Regions from separate parts of the Brevibacterium sp. UBA7493 genome, predicted to be linked through region 1. Evidence: riboswitches for the same ligand, from Rfam matches in the RefSeq annotation. Region 1 holds a riboswitch; the other holds the start of a gene.
What was found. A riboswitch is a leader RNA that binds a small molecule or an ion and turns the genes downstream of it on or off. The one in region 1 is predicted to bind FMN.

Region 1 (5,739 bases):
GCGAGCACCCGGCTGGAGGGCAGACTGTCGCCCGGGCGCAGACGGCCGGTGACGATCTCGGCCCGGATGCCGGCGACGATCTGCAGCGGCAGACCGATGCGCGAGCTGCGGTCGAGCCGCACCGTGAGATCCGCGTCGTGCGCCATGAGCACCCCTCCCCCACCTGGTCTCTGGTCTCGCGGCCATCCGGAACCGCGCAACTGGACTACAGAATACCCCTGGATCTGGACTATATCTGCAGTCCAATGCCCGCTAGGCTCACGAATACCCCGTCGGGCGCCTGGACGTCCGGCTCACCACCAGCGGGTGTCCGGCACCCGCCACAACCCAGGAGACTGCATGACTGCCACACTGACCGCCACCACCGCCAACGCCGCTGCGGACACGCACACTGCCGGGACTGCCGACGGCGCCGCGCAGCAGCGCGCCACCGGCGCCCAGCTGAGCTCTGAGCTCGCACGCTCACTGGCCGGCGGCGTCATCATGGACGTCGTCACCCCTGATCAGGCCCGCATCGCCGAAGATGCCGGAGCAGTGGCGGTCATGGCGCTCGAGCGGGTGCCCGCCGATATCCGCGCCCAGGGCGGCGTCGCCCGGATGAGCGACCCGGACCTCATCGCCGGGATCCTCGATGCCGTGTCGATTCCGGTCATGGCCAAGGCGCGCATCGGCCACTTCGTCGAAGCGCAGATCCTGCAGTCTCTCGGCGTGCACTACGTCGACGAATCCGAGGTCCTCTCCCCTGCCGACTACGTCAACCACATCGACAAGCGTGCCTTCGAGGTGCCGTTCGTGTGCGGGGCCACCAACCTCGGAGAGGCGCTGCGCCGCATCAGCGAAGGTGCCGACATGATCCGTTCGAAGGGTGAGGCCGGCACCGGCGATGTCTCCGAGGCGACCCGCCACATCCGCACGATCAGCGGTGAGATCCGCCGCCTGGCTGCGCTGAACGAAGATGAGCTCTATGTTGCGGCCAAGGAGCTGCAGGCGCCGTTCGACCTCGTGCGCACGGTCGCCCGCGACGGCCGCCTGCCGGTCGTCACCTTCGTCGCCGGGGGCGTGTCCACGCCTGCCGATGCGGCGATGATGATGCAGCTCGGTGCTGAGGGCGTGTTCGTCGGCTCAGGCATCTTCAAGTCCGGCAACCCGGAGGCACGGGCCAAAGCCGTCGTCAAGGCCACGGCGAACTACGACAATCCCGAGGTGCTCGCCGAGGTCTCCCGCGGACTCGGTGAGGCGATGGTTGGCCTCAACGTCAGCGACCTGCCGGCCCCACACCGCCTGGCCGAACGCGGCTGGTAAGACGCAGCGCAGCTTTACCGGCGCCGCACAGCGGCGTCGTTCAGCCGCCGGTGACGGTCCACAGCGTGGTGGACTCACCGGCGGCTGCTGCGAACCAGCGGCCGGTGGCGCTCGGCTCGGCATACTGGCCGACGGCGTGGGCCTCGGGGTGCTCCTTGCCGTCAGGGGTGAAGAAATGCACCGCGTCGTTGAGCAGCACCGGGATGAGACCGAGCTGCGGAAATGCGCCGTTGCCGCCGAATCCGTAGCTGCCCTCGACCGGATCGAGCGGGTCGAGGTCTTCGCCTGCCTCCCAGAGCGTCGATCCGTCAGTGGCGCTGACGGCCCGGACACCGGCGTCGAGACCGGGCATGATGACCAGTGGCGCGTCGGTGCCGTCGACGGGTGTGTGGAGGCGACCGTACTGCTCGTCGAACAGCCCGAATTCGAAAGCGTCCTCGGAGATGTCGGTGTGCCAGGCCTTGCCGTCGAGCAGTGAGCCGAGCACCAGGATCCGGGAGGCGAACAGCTGGGTGCTCGCGCACACGAAGGTGCCTGCGGCGGTGGAGACGGGCCGGGCGGCACAGTAGGCGACCGGCTCCTCACTGAAGTCGATGCCCGCGGCGAGGCTAGGATCGTCGGCAGCGCTGAGCGGGGTGAGCACCCCAGAGCTCTCCGGCAGGTCCATCGGCAGCCTCAGCAGTGCGGTGCGGGTGACGGACCCGGAGTACGGTGCGTCAGGATCGGCGGTGCCGAAGGCGTAGACAAGCGTTCCGGGTGCCTTCTGCGGGTAGATCCCGAAGCCGAGGTCCTGCTCCCCGTACTCACTGAGATCGACTGTGGCATGCTGACCCGATGCCAGGTCGAGGCGGGTGAGGAAGCTGCCGTCGCCATCGCGCCACGGTAGGTAGGCGCGCGTGCGGTCCGGGGTGATCTGCAGGTTCGCCCCGCCCATGGGCTGCGCATCGGCGGTCGCCTGCACGGCCGGCCAGGCAGGCTGGCCGGAGGCAGGATCGAGGCCGAGGACCATGGCCTTCTGCTCATCACCGGTGCAGCTGCCGCGATCGGCATCGATCATCCCGTATTCGAGCAGGATGATCCCATCCTCGCCCAGGGCGCTCGTCCCGGTGGAGGAGGACGAGTAGTAGTCACGCGGTTCGGTGCAGCCGAGATCGGCATCGGCAGGCGTATAGGTCCAGGCTTCGCTGCCATCGCCCCAGTCGAGTGCGCGCAGATGGCCGGTCCCGTCGTCGACGATGACGATCTCACCGTGGGAGTAGGCGGCCACGCTGTCGGGCCGGTCCATATCGACCTGCGCCTGGTGGCTCCACAGTTCAGCGCCATCAGCGCCGACGGCGACGAGCCTGCCGCCCATCGCGTCGGCGACCAGCGCCCGGTCGGTGTCGTTGTCGGCGAGCAGGCTAGCGTAGAAGTCGAGGGTAATCGCCTCGCTCAGCTGCCGCGGTTCCGGTGTGCTGGGCGCAGGTGAGCTGCCGGGTGCATCATCTGCCGCTGTGCATCCGGCGGCCAGTGTGAGAGCGGCGCCTGCGGCGATGAGGGCGAGCGCGGGGCGGGAGAACGGGTGCATGACTGTTCCTCCGCAAGCAGGGACACCGTGATGATCTCCCTGGTGAGCATCCTGTCTTCACTATGCCAGACGGGCCGGACAACGGTGCTGGCAAAGCACGGGAGGCGCCCACCGCCTCGGGTGCGGTGACCGGTGTGTCTGTGACGCGTGCTACGGTGTGGGCAGATGTTCCGGGGACGGTGAGATTCCGTACCGGCGGTGACAGTCCGCGACCCGAACGCCGAGGCCCAGACGGGCGGAGGGGTTCGGCTGACTCGGTGCGATTCCGAGACCGACAGTGAAAGTCTGGATGGGAGGAACACACGGTCCAGGGCACCCGTGTCTGCCTGGACCGGCAGCGGCGCACCCGTGTCTGCGCGGACGCCTGCCGCCTGTCTCCCGTCTCCCCGGTAGGAGGAGAGGGAAAATGCACCGCTCATCTGCACCCGCCGCGCCTGCCGCCGGGATCACTGCCCGTGAACGCCGGGCCATGTCCGCTGCTCTCACCGCCGCCCGCCGCGGCCAGCGCGGGGCCACCCCTCTCGTCGGTGCGGCCGTCATCGGCGCCGACGGGACGATCGTCACCGGCTACCACGCAGGTGCTGGGCACCCGCACGCCGAACCGGCAGCCCTGGCAGCCGCCGTCGCAGCCGGCATCGACCTCGGCACCGCCACGCTCGTCGTCACGCTCGAACCGTGCGCCCATGTCGGCCGGACCCCGTCGTGTGCGCATACGATCGTCAGGGCCGGGATCCCGCGCATCGTCTACGCGGCAGCCGACCCGAATCCGGTCGCCACCGGTGGCGCCGAGGTGCTGCGGGCGGCCGGACGCGAGGTGGTCGCCGGGCTGGCAGCCGATGAGGCGGCGGTGCTCAATCACCGGTGGGTGGCCGCGCAGCGTGAGGCCCGGCCATTCGTGACGGCGAAGCTCGCCCAGAGCCTCGACGGGCGGATCGCCGCTGCCGACGGCACCAGCCAGTGGATCACCTCCGATGAGACCCGGTCCCGCGTGCACGCGCTGCGCGCCCGGGTCGACGCCGTCATCGTCGGCACCGGCACCGCCCGGGCCGACAATCCGCGGCTCACCGCCCGCATCGACGGCCGCGCTGCGGCCCGGCAGCCGGTGCCGGTCGTCATCGGCACCCGCGATCTCGACGCCTCCAGCCACCTCGCCGCCGACCCGCGCACCATCCACCTGCGCACCCACGACCTGCTGCACGCGCTGCGGCAGCTGCGGGCGCGCGGGATCGAGCACGTGCTCGTTGAGGGCGGGGCGCACCTGCTCAGCGGCTTCCTGACCGCCGGGCTCGTCGACGAGCTGTTCCTCCACCTCGGCCCGCAGCTGCTCGGCACCGGCGGGCTCGCCGCCACCGCCGGCCTTGAGGTGCCGACACTCGCAGCCGCCCCGCGCTTCATCCCCGACGACCTTGCCGCCCCTGCCGCTGCCGCGAGCGGGACCGACACCATCCTGCACCTGAGACCGGCACCCGCCGCCCCGGCCCCGGCACCGCCAGCCCCATCCACCACCGACCACAGGAGTCACCACATGTTCACCGGCATCATCGAAGCCACCGGCACCGTCCTGTCCGTCACCTCCGTTCCCGGCACCGACACCGCCCGCATCAGCATCAGGGCCGGCAGCCTCATCGACGACCTGCCAGCCGGCGGGTCCCTGGCCGTCAACGGCGTCTGCCTCACCGCCACCCGCACCTCCGCCGAAGCCGCGCCGGCACATGAGAACCCGGCCAGCACCTCGGGCCCGGGGATCTTCACCGCCGACATCATGGGCGAGACGCTGGCGCGCACGAGCCTGGGTGCGCTGAGGGCGGGCGCGCAGGTGAACCTCGAACGCTGCATGCCGGCCAGCGGGCGCTTCGACGGGCACATCGTCCAAGGTCACGTCGACGGGGTCGGGCGGATCAGCGTCTTCGAGGACTGCGGGGCGTGGACGCGGATGCGCATCGAGCTGCCAGCCGCGCTCGCCCCGCTGTGCGTGGAGAAGGGTTCGATCGCACTCGACGGGACCTCGCTGACGATCACCGCCGTCTCCTCGGCAGGTGCCGGGCAGCCGTGGTGCGAAGTCGGGCTCATCCCGGCGACCCTGGCCGCGACGACGTTCAGGCAGGCGAGCGTCGGGGACCTCGTCAACATCGAAACCGATGTGCTGGCCAAGTACGCCCAGAGCCTCGCCGGACGCCACGTGCGACGTGCCGATCCCGTGCAGGCGCCGCCGTCGCCGTGGCAGGACAAGCCGTGGGAGACCACCGCAGCCGACGCGTCCCCGGCACACGGGCTCGACTCGATCGAGGAGGCGATCAGCCGACTGCGCCGCGGTGTCCCGACGATCGTCGTCGACGATGCCGACCGCGAGAACGAAGGCGACCTCATCGTGCCGGCCGAGCTGCTGAGCCCGGAGTGGATGGGCTTCATCGTCCGCCACACCTCCGGCGTGGTGTGCGCGCCGATGACCGCTGAGATCGCAGCCCACCTCGATCTGCCGGCCATGACCGCGGTGAACGAGGACCCGAAGGGCACGAACTACACCGTCAGCTGCGATGCCCGCGGCCTGGACACCGGCATCAGCGCCGGTGAGCGCACGACAACCCTGCGCATGCTGGCCGACCCGCAGGCGGGCCCGGAGCAGCTAACCCGGCCGGGGCATGTGTTCCCGCTCATCGCCGCCGCCGGCGGGGTCCGCGAGCGCGCCGGGCACACCGAGGCCGGAGTCGAACTCGCCCGGCTGGCCGGCTGCCGGCCGGTCGCAGCGATCGCCGAGGTCGTCGACGACACCGGCGAGGTCATGCGCCTCGACGCTCTGCTGGCCTTCGGGACCCGGTTCGGGCTGCCGGTCATCTCGATCGCCGACCTGCGCACATGGCTCGACACGCACA
Region 2 (5,739 bases), on a different contig from region 1:
CCCGGTCGATGCGGCATGAGGAGTCCGTCTTCGCCCGGGTCGACGATCCCGACGTGCTCTGAACCGGCCGGCCCGGTCGTTAGACTGGCGGGGTGAGAATCGTCTTCGCAGGAACCCCCGCCGTCGCCGTGCCCGCTCTCGAGGCGCTGCTTGAATCCGACCATGAGGTCATCGCCGTGCTCACCCGCCCCGATGCCCCGGTCGGCCGCAAGCGCGTGCTGACCCCGAGCCCGGTGAAGGAGCGCGCCCTTGCCGCCGGCATCCCGGTGCTCGAGGCCGCCCGGCTGCGCGGGGAGATCCTCGACGAACTCGAAGCCCTCGGCCCCGATGCCGTCGCCGTCGTCGCCTTCGGTGCGATCGCCGGACCTCGTGCCCTGTCGATCAGTGAGCACGGCTGGTACAACCTGCACTTCTCCCTGCTGCCCCAGTGGCGCGGGGCAGCACCGGTCCAGCGGGCGCTCATGGCCGGACAGACGACCTCAGGAGTCACTGTCTTCCGCATCGACACCGGCATGGACACCGGACCGGTCCTCACCCAGCAGGAACTCGACCTGCCCTCGGCACCGGCCGGAGAGGTCCTCGACTCCTACGCCCGCACCGGGGCGGAGCTGCTCGTCACCGCCTTCGATCAGCTCGCAGACGGCAGCGCCGAACTCACCCCACAGCACGGTGAGACCAGCCACGCTGAGAAGATCACCCCAGACGAAGCCGAACTGCCCTTCACCGCCACCACCGCCGAACTCGTCGCCCGCGCCAACGGCGTCACCCCAGCACCGGGCCCATGGGCGCTCATGGACGGCAAGCGCACCAAGCTCTCCGGCATCACCGCCGCCGATGACCTCAGCAGCGCCGCCTGGCAGCAGCCCGGCCGGCTCGCAGCCGCCGCTGACGGCACTGTGCTCATCGGCACCAGCGACGGCGCCGTCGCTGTCGAACGCATCCAGCCCTTCGGCAAGGCGATGATGGACGCCGCCGACTTCCTGCGCGGCCGCGGTCAGGCCGCCTTCGACATCAGCGAGGAGCCCGGCGATGCGTGAGCCCAGCGGAGACCGCAAACCCGCCCCCGGCAAACCCGGCCCCGGCGTCAAACGCCGCCGTGTCAGCCATGGCCGCACCCGCGTCAACCCCGGTAGGCGCATCGCCTTCGACGTTCTCATCGCCGTCGACGATGACGACGCCTACGCCAACCTGCTGCTGCCCCCACGGCTCAGCCGTGCCGGGCTGAGCACCGCCGACGCCGGGCTGGCAACCGAACTGACCTACGGCACCCTGCGCGGCCGCGGTCTTTACGATGCGATCATCGCCCACGCCGCCGGCCGGCCGGTCAGCAAGCTCGACACGCCCGCCCGCAATGCCCTGCGGCTGGGTGCCCACCAGCTGCTCGACATGAACACCGCCGCCCACGCCGCCGTCAACGAAGCCGTCGGTCTCATGCGGGCGACCAAGCACATGAAGGCCGCAGGCTTCGTCAACGCCGTCATGCGCCGCATCAGCGAACGCACCCGCATCGAGTGGCTCGACCTCGTCACCAGAGGCGCCAGCGACGACGAGCAGATCGGGCTGACCTACGCGCACCCGGCCTGGATCGTCACTGCACTGCGCCGATCGCTCACCGCCCACGGGCGCGATGCCGGCGAACTCACCGCACTGCTCGCAGCCGACAATGTGCCCGCCCGCGTGTGCCTGACAGCCCTGCCCGGCCTGGCCGACCGGGAGGCGATCGCCGCCGACTGCGGAAAGCCCACCGCGCTGTCCCCGCTCGGCGTCGAACTGTCCTCCGGAGACCCCTACACACTTCCTGAGGTGCAGGCAGGACAGGCCCGCGTCCAGGACGAAGGCTCCCAGCTCGTAGTCCTCGGCCTGACCGCAGCCTGCGCACCTGACGGCCCGGTCCTCGACCTGTGCGCCGGGCCCGGCGGCAAGACTGCCATCCTGGCAGCAGACGCCGCTGCCACCGGAACACCAGTCGTCGCCTGCGACGTCTCCGCACACCGCGCCGAACTCGTCCGCGACTCCGTACGCGCCATCGACGCAGACGTCACCGTCCTCAACACCGACGGCCGCAGCCTGGCAGACGAGCACCTCGGCCGCTACACCCGCGTGCTCGCCGACGTTCCCTGCACCGGCCTCGGCGCGCTGCGCCGCCGACCCGAAGCCCGCTGGCGGCGCAAACCTGAGGACGTCGAGGCACTGCAGCCCATCCAGCGCGAACTGCTGACCCGGGCGATCGAGCTCACCGCACCCGGGGGAGTCGTGGCTTACACCACCTGCTCGCCCCACCACGGGGAGACGATCGACATCGTCACCGAGGTGCTCACCGCCTCGGGCACGGACGTCGAGGTGCTTGACGCGCCGGCGATCCTCGCAGACGTCACCGGCCAGGAGGCCGCCCAGTTCGCCTCGGCGCCGATCGGCACCGGGCAGGCCGTGCAGCTGTGGCCGCACGTGCACGGCACTGACGGGATGTTCCTGGCACTGCTGCGCCGCACCGGCTGAAGCGCTGAGGCTCTATGCTGGGAGGGTGAGCATTCGCATTCATCCCAGCATCCTGTCCTGTGACTTCTCCCGCCTGTCCGAGGAACTCGACGCGATCTCGGCAGCCGATATGGCCCACGTCGACGTCATGGACAACCACTTCGTTCCCAACCTCACCTTCGGCCCGCCGGTCGTCGAGCGGATCCGTGAGGTCTCGCCGATCCCCATCGACGCACATCTCATGATCGAGCAGGCCGACCGGCACGCCCAGGTCTACGCGGAGATGGGCTGCGCATCGGTCAGCTTCCACGCCGAAGCCTCCGCGGCCCCTGTCCGGCTGGCCCGCGAGATCCGCGCACTCGGGGCGAAGGCCTCGCTGGCGATCCGCCCGGCCACTCCGATCGAGCCCTACATCGACCTGCTGGCCGAGTTCGACCAGATCCTCATCATGACCGTCGAACCCGGATTCGGCGGCCAGTCATTCCTCGACGTGTGCCTGCCGAAGGTGGCCCGCACCCGCCAGGCGATCGAAGACGCCGGTCTCGAAGTACAGCTGCAGGTCGACGGGGGAGTCTCAGCCACGACTGTGGCCCGCGCTGTGGCCGCCGGAGCGAATGTGCTCGTGGCAGGCTCCGCCGTATACAGCGCTGAAAACCGCAGCGCAGCGATCGAAGAGCTGCGCGAACTCGCCCTCGACGCCCTGCGCTGAACAGGCATGCGCGGCAAGACAGAAGTTGCCGCGCATGTGAGCCAGAGCCTATAGTGCCACCAGGAGTACGTGCTCCGGGGTCGGTGAAAGTCCGAGCCGGCGGTGACAGTCCGCGACCCCCGTTCCGACGGGGCTGAACTGGTGGGATTCCAGTACCGACGGTGAAAGTCCGGATGGGAGGAAGCACGTCTGCGTCCGCGCAGCTGATGGCGATATGTGCCTGAGCCTACGCGGCGCCACCGCGCTATTCACGCGTCGCAACCCCCGGAGCCTTGAGCGAAAGGTTTCGGAAAGTGGATATCATCTCGTGGCTCAACGCCCCGGTCTTCGAACTCATGGGCAAGCCCGTTCCCTGGTCCGATGTCATCGGCAACATCTGCGCACTGGCAACGGTGTTCCTGGCACTGCGGCGCAACATCTTCTCCTGGCCTGTGCAGATCACCGGCTCGATCTTCCTGTTCTCGGCCAGCATTTCGGCGGGCCTCGGCGGCAACGCCGCGCGTCAGGTCGTCATCATCGCCGCTGCGATCTGGGGATGGAGCCAGTGGAAGCGCTCCCAGGAGGAGACCGGTGAGATCCGCGTGCGCTGGGCGACCTGGCCCGAACGACTACTGCTCATCGCCGCCCTGGCCGCAGGCACTGCCGGTTTCGGCTGGATCCTGGCGTGGGGCGACTGGTCGTGGAACCCATACCCGGACGCCTACATCTTCATCGGCTCACTCGTGGCGATGTACGCCCAAGGCCGGGCGATCGTCGAGTTCTGGTTCGTGTGGCTGGCCGTCGACCTCGTCGGGATTCCACTGGCCATCATGGGCGGCCTGCTGTTCTCCGGCATCGTGTACTTCGTCTTCCTCATCATGGTCATCGTCGGCATCGTCGACTGGGCGAGGAAGTCCAAGCAGACGATCGCATCACCGAGCGAACCCGCACAGACGATCGCCGGGCACTGCGCCGACGGCTGAGGGTCTTCGAACGTCGTGCTGACGTCGACCCCGATCATGTACGTCCGCCCTCGGCATTGCCCTCAACCATCCGGTCTGTGCGCCATCCCGCACGGGGCAGGCTCCCGAGCTCACGGCAGGAGGTTTCGGTGGCCTGGAGCTGTGATCCTCCCCTCACTTCCTCCTGATCGCAGTTTCATACGTCATCGTCTGGATGCGCCGGGCGCCGGCCGCAGCCTCTGGGGCCGCTGCTTCCAGCTCCTGCGCTGGGACTTCGCCTCTCTGCTCTGTAGGGCGGCGCCTGAGACTCTCTGCAGACTGGTGCCGGTGGTGTATTACCCTGGCCGTGTGAAGACCTTCGAAGAACTGTTCGCAGAACTGACCGAAAAAGCAGCCACCCGTCCCGCTGGCTCGTCCACCGTGGCCGAGCTGGACGCCGGAGTCCATGCGATCGGCAAGAAGGTCGTCGAAGAGGCCGCCGAGGTGTGGATGGCCGCCGAGTACGAATCCGATGTCGAACTCGCAGGTGAGATCGCTCAGGCGATCTACCACCTGCAGGTGATGATGATCGCCCGCGGGATCAGCCTCGACGACGTCTATCGCGAACTGTGAGCCGAAAGGAAGCTGTGAGCCGAGAAATCACCGATACCGGCCGCATCCCGGCGGTCCGGGCCGACGGCATGCTGCGCGTGGCTGTGCCTAACAAGGGCTCGCTGTCCGAATCAGCGACGACGATGCTGCGCGAAGCCGGCTACCAGGTGCGCACGACCTCCAAGCGACTCGTCCACCGCGACGTCGACGCCGGCATCGAGTTCTTCTACCTGCGCCCGCGCGATATCGCCGTCTATGTCGGCCGCGGGCTCATCGACCTCGGCATCACCGGCCGCGATCTGCTGCTGGAATCCGGTGCCGAAGCCGAGGAGCTGCTGCCGCTGGGCTTCGCCCGCTCTCGCTTCCACTACGCCGGAGCCGAAGGCGCTTTCCACGAGATCGACGAACTCGAGGGCCTCACCATCGCCACCAGCTATCCGATGCTGGTCGAACGCGACCTTGCACAGCGCGGACTCGAAGCCCGGGTCATCAAACTCGACGGGGCCGTGGAGGTCTCGATCGAACTCGGTGTCGCCGACGTCATCGCCGATGTGGTCGAAACCGGCACCACGCTGCGGATGGCCGGGCTGCAGACCTTCGGCGAACCGGTCCTGCACTCCGAAGCCGTGGTCATCTCCAACCGGAAGTCGAACCCGGGCACCCGGAAGTTTCTGCGCCGGCTCGAAAGCGTCATGGTCGCCCGCGACTACGTCCTCGTCGACTACGACATCGCCGCCGAACACCTCGCCGAGGCGACCGCGCTGACCCCCGGCTTCGAAAGCCCCACCGTCTCCGCCCTGCACGACAGCGACTGGTACGCCGTGCGCACCATGGTCGCCGCCCGCGACGTGCACAAGACCATGGACCAGCTCTACGAAGTCGGCGCACGCGCCATCCTGGTGACGAACATTGGCGCCTGCCGCATCTGAGACACGGCCATTCAGGCCCTATTTCACGAGGATCCTCACCGTGTTCCTCGCGATCACGATCGTCGTGTCCTTCGCACTGCTGAGCTGGGGGCTG

Region 2: linked by a shared signal. The riboswitch ahead of B4E96_RS02605 (nicotinamide mononucleotide transporter family protein) and the one ahead of ribD (bifunctional diaminohydroxyphosphoribosylaminopyrimidine deaminase/5-amino-6-(5-phosphoribosylamino)uracil reductase RibD) in region 1 are both predicted to bind FMN.

The regions. Positions count from the first base shown of each region.
Region 1 is NZ_DLOD01000004.1:45,153-50,891, reverse strand. Features, by position in the region: gene B4E96_RS04075 (PLP-dependent aminotransferase family protein) at 1-146, opposite strand, end outside; gene pdxS (pyridoxal 5'-phosphate synthase lyase subunit PdxS) at 340-1,302, shown strand; gene B4E96_RS04065 (PQQ-binding-like beta-propeller repeat protein) at 1,343-2,869, opposite strand; FMN riboswitch at 3,032-3,174, shown strand; gene ribD (bifunctional diaminohydroxyphosphoribosylaminopyrimidine deaminase/5-amino-6-(5-phosphoribosylamino)uracil reductase RibD) at 3,276-5,739, shown strand, end outside.
Region 2 is NZ_DLOD01000003.1:273,536-279,274, reverse strand. Features, by position in the region: gene B4E96_RS02625 (primosomal protein N') at 1-62, shown strand, start outside; gene fmt (methionyl-tRNA formyltransferase) at 93-1,037, shown strand; gene B4E96_RS02615 (RsmB/NOP family class I SAM-dependent RNA methyltransferase) at 1,030-2,496, shown strand; gene rpe (ribulose-phosphate 3-epimerase) at 2,522-3,184, shown strand; FMN riboswitch at 3,250-3,375, shown strand; gene B4E96_RS02605 (nicotinamide mononucleotide transporter family protein) at 3,478-4,146, shown strand; gene B4E96_RS02600 (phosphoribosyl-ATP diphosphatase) at 4,474-4,737, shown strand; gene hisG (ATP phosphoribosyltransferase) at 4,806-5,645, shown strand; gene B4E96_RS02590 (PH domain-containing protein) at 5,686-5,739, shown strand, end outside.